3 regions of the Brenneria sp. L3-3C-1 genome follow, and region 2 is predicted to be linked to each of the others. Evidence: predicted binding sites of a transcription regulator. Region 2 holds the regulator's gene; each other region holds the start of a gene.

Region 1 (2,273 bases), on a different contig from region 2:
AATGCGTTTGCGTTGTTTTGGCTTTTTTGCCGCGCAGCAGATTCAGCGCTTCCACCGACATGGAGAAGAACATGGCGAAGTAGATGTAGCCTTTCGGCACATGAATCTCGACGCTTTCCAGAATCAACGTGAAGCCGACCAATATCAGGAACGACAGCGCCAGCATTTTGACCGACGGGTGTCGCTCAACGAATTCGCCGATGGCCCGGGCGGAAAACATCATCACGCCGACCGCGATAATCACCGCCGCCATCATAATAAACAGATGGTCGGACAGGCCGACGGCGGTAATCACCGAATCCAGGCTAAAGATGATATCCAGCAGCATGATTTGCACGATCGCCCCAAAAAATGAATGCACCTGTGAGACGTGATCTTCCGATCCCCCCTCCACCGTTTCGTGAATTTCCTTGCTCGACTTCCAGATCAGGAACAGCCCGCCGAAAAACAGGATCAGATCGCGAGTGGAAATGTCATTGCCGAATACGGTAAACAGCGGGTTGGTCAGGCGGATAACCCAGGCAATCGAGGCCAGCAACCCCAGACGCATCAGCATGGCGCCCATAAGGCCGATCCGACGGGCTTTATTCTGTTGGGCTTTGGGGAGTTTGGCGACCACCAACGACAGGAAAATGATGTTGTCGATACCAAGAACGATTTCCAGAATAGTCAGCGTTCCCAGTGCCAACCAGGCATTCGGATCAACAATCCAATCAAACATTATATCAATGCACCTTAAACGAAATGTAAACGGTATTATACGCTGTCAGACAAGTGAACAGGCAAGAGAAAGCGTGGTTGATTACAGCAGAAAATGGCGCGCCAATAGGGGAGCCGTGAATGTTTTCTTCAGGTAGAATCCACGGGGCAGGGTCAGGATGGGTTGCCCGAATTCACCAATCGCTTCCGTCAGGGCACGGCTATTTGCCGCTTTGGGGCGTAATTGTAGCACTTCACCGTGGCGTGCGGTGATACTTTCCACCTGGCCGAGCACGATCAGATCCATCAACTCTTCCCAGTCGCGGCGCAGCCGATCTTCCTCTTCCCGGCTGGGGCTCCAGATCAGCGGCGCGCCGATGCGCCGCTCGCCCAAAGGGATCGGCCGGGAGCCTTCCACCGGGATCCACAATACCCGCGCCAGCTTGTGCCGAACGTGGCTGCTTTCCCATGTTACGCCGCTATTGCCGGTTAACGGCGCCACGCATACAAACGTGGTTTCCAGCGGCCTGCCTTGCTCATCAATGGGAATGGTCTTCAGTTCAATACCGATATCGGGGAAATCCTGCTCGGGTTTACTGCCCGCGCTGGCGCCCAGAAAACGCTCCAGCAGCGTGCCAATCCAGCCTTTGTCCCGCTTCAGATTCGCCGGCAGCGGCAGTTGCGCGATGTCCGCCAGTTCAGCCAGATTATAACCGGCAAGCGACTGCGCCCGTAGCAACAATTCCTGTTCGCTAAGCGGCGGGGTAGTAAGAACGGAGGGTGAATTCATAAAGTATATCGTCCGATTTTTTCCGCTCAAAAAAAACACAGCGGTAGAAAAACATTAACGCACAGTCAGAAGATCTGTTGAGGAAATCAATAATAGCATGATTCTTAGCGATTTTTTTTGCTGCGATAACCATCCTCGTCTCTTATTTTCATAAACTGTGCACCTGTAGACACCGACAATGAACAGGATCTTACACTAGCTTATCCACAGATTTCTTGGATAACCGGTATAAATACGGATTACTGGTTTGATTTACAGCCTTGACGCGCGCCGGTTTTGCTGTTTTTGCCGGTTTTTTATCTGATTTGCGATGATGTCCTGTGGATAAAATCGGTATAGAGCGATCTTTCGCCAGTATTGTGATGATAATAATTTAATCAGGATCTTTGACGGTGGTTTTACCGCTGATTAATGATTTAATATGATGAAAATAAAGGATTATTTTTTATCTGGTTGAGATGCTCATTACCCATGCGGAAATAGGTTGTGCTCACTTTTTCATGGGTTCTACACAAAGATGTCCACAGAAATAGTGAATAAACCGCGAGTGTGGGACTTAACATGTTTATAACTTCGAGGAGATCTGTGGGTTATCCATACCTTATTATAAAGATAACTGAGCCAAGCAGTAGTTTACCGTCTGCCGGGAGTGTGAAACAATCAGGTCATCTTTGCATTATAAGTCTATCGAGGTAGTCGGTGATCGATGATGATGGCTACCGCCCGAATGTTGGTATTGTAATTTGTAATCGGCAGGGACAGGTCTTGTGGGCCCGTCGTTACG
Region 2 (2,273 bases):
CTCCGCGCTATTTATCTGCGATCGTTGCGGTCAGGTGACCGAACGGCAGACTGAAGGCGTGGAAGAAACGCTGCGTGATTTGGCGCAACAGGCCGGGTTTACCTTGCACCACAGCGTTATTGAAGCACATGGATTCTGTGAGGGTTGTCAGGAAGTCGCCTTGTGCAAACAGCCGGATCATTGCGATCACGACCATACGGTGCCAATCAAAAAGCGCTAGCCCGACCTGTTTAACAGCGAATCGGGCACGTTCGCCGTGCCCCGCCAGAATTTGGTTTACTGGCTGTTTTTTATACTCTTCTTAAAATCACCAATAAACTCTTTTAAAGCCGGATGTATTTTTTTGAACATCTCGTCTTTCCTGTTAAGCATGACGACCTCGCCAAACAATTTCATACCGATTAAAAATGGATAAATATGCTCTTCGGGAAGCGCTGTTTTACCATCGGACAAAGAAATGACTTTGATGAGATCATCATGCGAGGTGAACTGAAATGAGATTTCATTCTCAGGCTGTTCCGTATCTTTTACGGTAATGACATAATTTTTCGACATAGGCTAATTCCACTTAATGCAGGTGTGATTATAAAGAGGTTCATTCTCCCGCTACACCATACAAGAAATTGCCGGACGAAACCTACGTTTTCATATCGCGCTATGATGAGATCCTTCCGCCGCGTTTTCAGGCTTCCACGACATACCTCATTTTCCCCGCGCGATCTGTTGCATCGGGGCGTTTGCGCATATAAGGGATTAAGCAATATCGCCCCGGAATCGAAGCGATAGAGAAGACGCGTCAGCGCCGCCGTTGTAAAAGACGGCAATCAGCTCCAGTCGCCATTGCGGATCACGCCGACGGCCAGACCTTCAATAGAGAAATTCTGCTCGCGCAGATCGACGACGATAGGTGAAAATTCATCGTTTTCAGCCAGAAGATGAATGGTATTACCTTGTTTTTTTAGTCGTTTTACTGTCACTTCATCTTCAATGCGCGCCACGACAACCTGCCCGTTACGGACATCTTGCGTTTTATGGACGGCCAGCAAATCCCCATCCATAATGCCGATATCTTTCATCGACATGCCGCTCACGCGTAGAAGGAAATCGGCACTCGGCTTGAACATTGACGGATCGACCTGGTAATGACACTCAATGTGCTGCTGCGCCAAAAGCGGCTCACCTGCCGCGACGCGACCAATCAACGGAATGCCAGCCTCTTCTTCCATCAGCAAGCGAATACCGCGCGATGCGCCGGATACAATTTCAATGACGCCTTTACGCGCCAAGGCTTTTAAATGCTCCTCGGCAGCGTTCGGCGAACGAAATCCTAGCTGCTGGGCGATTTCCGCACGTGTTGGCGGCATACCGGTGTGCGCAATATGATCGCGGATCAGGTCATAAACCTGCTGCTGTCTGGCTGTTAATGCTTTCATTCCGCCCCCTGGTTGTTTATACAGTTTCGCTGTGAGTATATACAGGTCATTGCCAATTGGGAACCGGGATGTGCGTAAAGCGCCGGTTTTTATTAAGTTATGCAATCCTTCAGGCAAAATTTTGCCAAAGAATACTGCCCCAGACGACAGCCGCCAACAGTATGGCGACAAACACCGCGGCCGAACCGATGTCCTTTGCCCGACCGGATAACTCATGCCGTTCAGTACCAATACGATCGACCACCGCTTCAATCGCGCTGTTCGCCAGTTCAAACAGCATAATCAATACCACGACGGCGATCAGGAGTAATTTCTCGACCAGCGTCACGGGCAGTAGGCAAGCGATAATCGTGGCAATAATGGTCAACCCGGTTTCCTGACGGAACGCCGCCTCATGCAGCCATGCCTGCTTTAATCCTTGCAGAGAATAGCCCATTGCCTTGATTATCCGGGTCAGCCCCATTGTTTTATTCCTCCATTCACCATTATTTATAAGCGATCGACCGCATTTTAACGCTTAACCGTTGTCTCATCACAACAGATCTCCGGCGCAGTTTCTGGTATCCTTGCGACGCATTGCTAACAAGAGGCTTCAAGTTGTTATGTCAGGTTGGCGTAAAATTTACTATAACTTATTGAATTTCCCACTCAAACTGTTAGTGAAAAGTAAAGTCATCCCCATAGATCCCGTGGCTGAGTTGGGGTTAGATCCCTCGCGCCCGGTTCTCTATGTGTTGCCTTACAATTCTCAGGCAGATTTACTGACACTAAGAACAAAATGTCAGGCGTTAGGTCTGCCGGATCCACTACAGCCGGTAGATATCGGCGGAACGCAGTTGC
Region 3 (2,273 bases), on a different contig from region 2:
GGCATCAAATCATGCCAGGTGAATTCGTGCTATTTTGTTTCGGTGAACGCATAATTTAGTTCAGGCTGACTGGTCATCAACGGTGGATTAACGACATATTGCCCGTTAAATACGGTGATGGCCGGCGGCTGATTATGTTGGTTGAAATGGGCGTAACCCGGCTGTAGCTGACGCCAGAAACTGTAATAGCGGGAATTGCGGTGGCGCTGCATATTCTGTTCCGTCATGCGGAACGGGTAAATGGCGAGATCGATTTTCACCTGCCCGTTGCGCAGCGCCTGTTCCGCATAACGATAAATCTCATCCATATAATTATTGGTCATGGCATAGCAGCCGACCGACACGCATTCGCCGTGGATCATCAGATAGCGACCCGAATAGCCTTGCGATTTATCATATTCATTAGGAAAACCGATATTAATCGCCCGGTAATATTGGCTGTCCGGTTTCAACTGGCTCAAATCGACCTGATAGAAGCCTTCCGGACTTTTCAAATCACCTTCAATACGTTTTGGCCCGAGACCGCCCGAATATTTACAAATAGGATACTGTTCCAATAAGCGATATTCATTTCCGAGTTTGGCGTAGAGTTCTAATACACTCTCTTCCTTAAATATCTGAATATAAATCGGCGAGCCCAATAATTGTTGTTTTAATTCTTTTTTTATCGGTGTTAGCGGCGCGGGTTCGCTGGCAGCGCTGGTAACAACAAGAGATGGCAAGAAAAACAACATCGCAAATGACAGCGCGATTTTTTGCATTGTGGATCCTGATGAATAGAAGCGGTACTACCTATACGGTATAACGATTATCGTCCCGTATTCCTCTGCCTTTAGGCGCATATAAACGTTGTCACATTATCATCGCCTTAATTTTAATCAAGAGTGAAAACCGATAAAAAAATTATTTTCATGGCGAAAGTGTATCGGAGTACGTTTTTCCGATCTTTTAGCGACAAAAAGCGGTGTTTAACGGGATAGCTTCGGGGACGGGCCGGCGATCCCGCTCGAAAATAACCAGCGCACTTCCCAAACTTGTATGCGTTGCGACAAGCCTGTATATTTATACAGTCTTGCCGGGGGTGCGTATGCGCAAAATTATTCATGTCGATATGGATTGCTTCTACGCTGCAATTGAAATGCGTGATAATCCGCGCCTGCGCGATATTCCAATCGCCATTGGCGGCAGCGCCGAACGCCGCGGGGTGATCAGTACGGCAAATTACCCGGCCCGCCGTTATGGGGTGCGCAGCGCGATGGCGACGGCAACCGCGCTGCGCCTGTGTCCGCAGTTGACATTGCTTTCGGGGCGGATGGATGTCTACAAAGCGGCTTCCCAGCAGATCCGTGAAATTTTCGCCCGTTATACTGCGCTTATTGAGCCGCTTTCTCTTGATGAAGCCTATCTGGATGTAACGGACAGCCCCTATTGCAATGGTTCCGCAACGCTGATGGCGGAGGAAATTCGTCAGGCTATTTTTGCTGAGCTGAGTCTGACGGCTTCCGCCGGGGTTGCGCCTATCAAATTTCTGGCCAAGGTCGCCTCTGAACTGAATAAACCTAACGGTCAGTTCGTTATCCCGCCGGATCAGGTCGATACATTTATATTGCAATTGCCGTTAGCCAAGATCCCCGGCGTCGGGAAAGTGACGGCGAAACGACTGGCGGAGAAAGGGCTGCTTACCTGTGCCGATGTGCGCAATTATGAACTGGCAGAACTATTGAAAAGCTTCGGTAAATTTGGTCGTATCCTGTGGGAGCGCTGTCATGGAATTGACGAACGCGCTGTTTCCCCAGACCGATTACGCAAATCTGTCGGGGTTGAAAAAACGCTGGCGCAGGATATTCATCACTGGCATGAATGCGAAGGTTTAATCGAACAGCTCTATCAGGAGCTGGAGCTGCGCTTAAAACGGGTAAAGCCCGACCTGCATATTGCCCGGCAAGGGGTAAAGCTGAAGTTTGATGATTTCCGCCAGACCACGCAGGAACACGTGTGGCCGGTATTGAATAAACAGGATTTGCTAACGCTGGCGCAACAGACCTGGAAGGAGAGACGCGAGGAGCGTGGCGTTCGGCTGGTGGGATTGCATGTCACGCTGCTCGATCCGCAAATTGAGCGCCAGTTGGTGTTGGACTGGGAATAAACCGGTTTAAAAAGGCGGCTCAGGCAAGCCGCCCGCTAATTAGGTTAAGCGCGTTCGGGAATGGTTTTCAGCAGCGCGGTCAGTAATTGCCAGTATTGACCGACGCTAGCGATATGAACCTGTTCAT

The links. The regulator LexA, encoded in region 2, represses DNA repair genes until DNA is damaged. The targets are predictions, from matches to a motif close to TNCTGTATGTACATACAGNA.
Region 1: a site for LexA is predicted at 1,730-1,749, ahead of mutH (DNA mismatch repair endonuclease MutH). Genes of this name have one in related genera too.
Region 3: a site for LexA is predicted at 1,053-1,072, ahead of dinB (DNA polymerase IV). Genes of this name have one in related genera too.

What each region holds. Positions count from the first base shown of each region.
Region 1 is NZ_JAEMHF010000002.1:496,380-498,652, reverse strand. It holds gene JG725_RS08685 (TerC family protein) at 1-721, opposite strand, end outside; gene mutH (DNA mismatch repair endonuclease MutH) at 803-1,489, opposite strand; gene rppH (RNA pyrophosphohydrolase) at 2,189-2,273, shown strand, end outside.
Region 2 is NZ_JAEMHF010000005.1:25,433-27,705, reverse strand. It holds gene zur (zinc uptake transcriptional repressor Zur) at 1-220, shown strand, start outside; gene JG725_RS11795 (DUF3861 family protein) at 277-555, opposite strand; gene lexA (transcriptional repressor LexA) at 825-1,433, opposite strand; gene JG725_RS11785 (diacylglycerol kinase) at 1,543-1,896, opposite strand; gene plsB (glycerol-3-phosphate 1-O-acyltransferase PlsB) at 2,036-2,273, shown strand, end outside.
Region 3 is NZ_JAEMHF010000012.1:52,943-55,215, reverse strand. It holds gene JG725_RS18380 (class II glutamine amidotransferase) at 1-59, shown strand, start outside; gene dpaA (peptidoglycan meso-diaminopimelic acid protein amidase) at 30-761, opposite strand; gene dinB (DNA polymerase IV) at 1,088-2,146, shown strand; gene pepD (beta-Ala-His dipeptidase) at 2,191-2,273, opposite strand, start outside.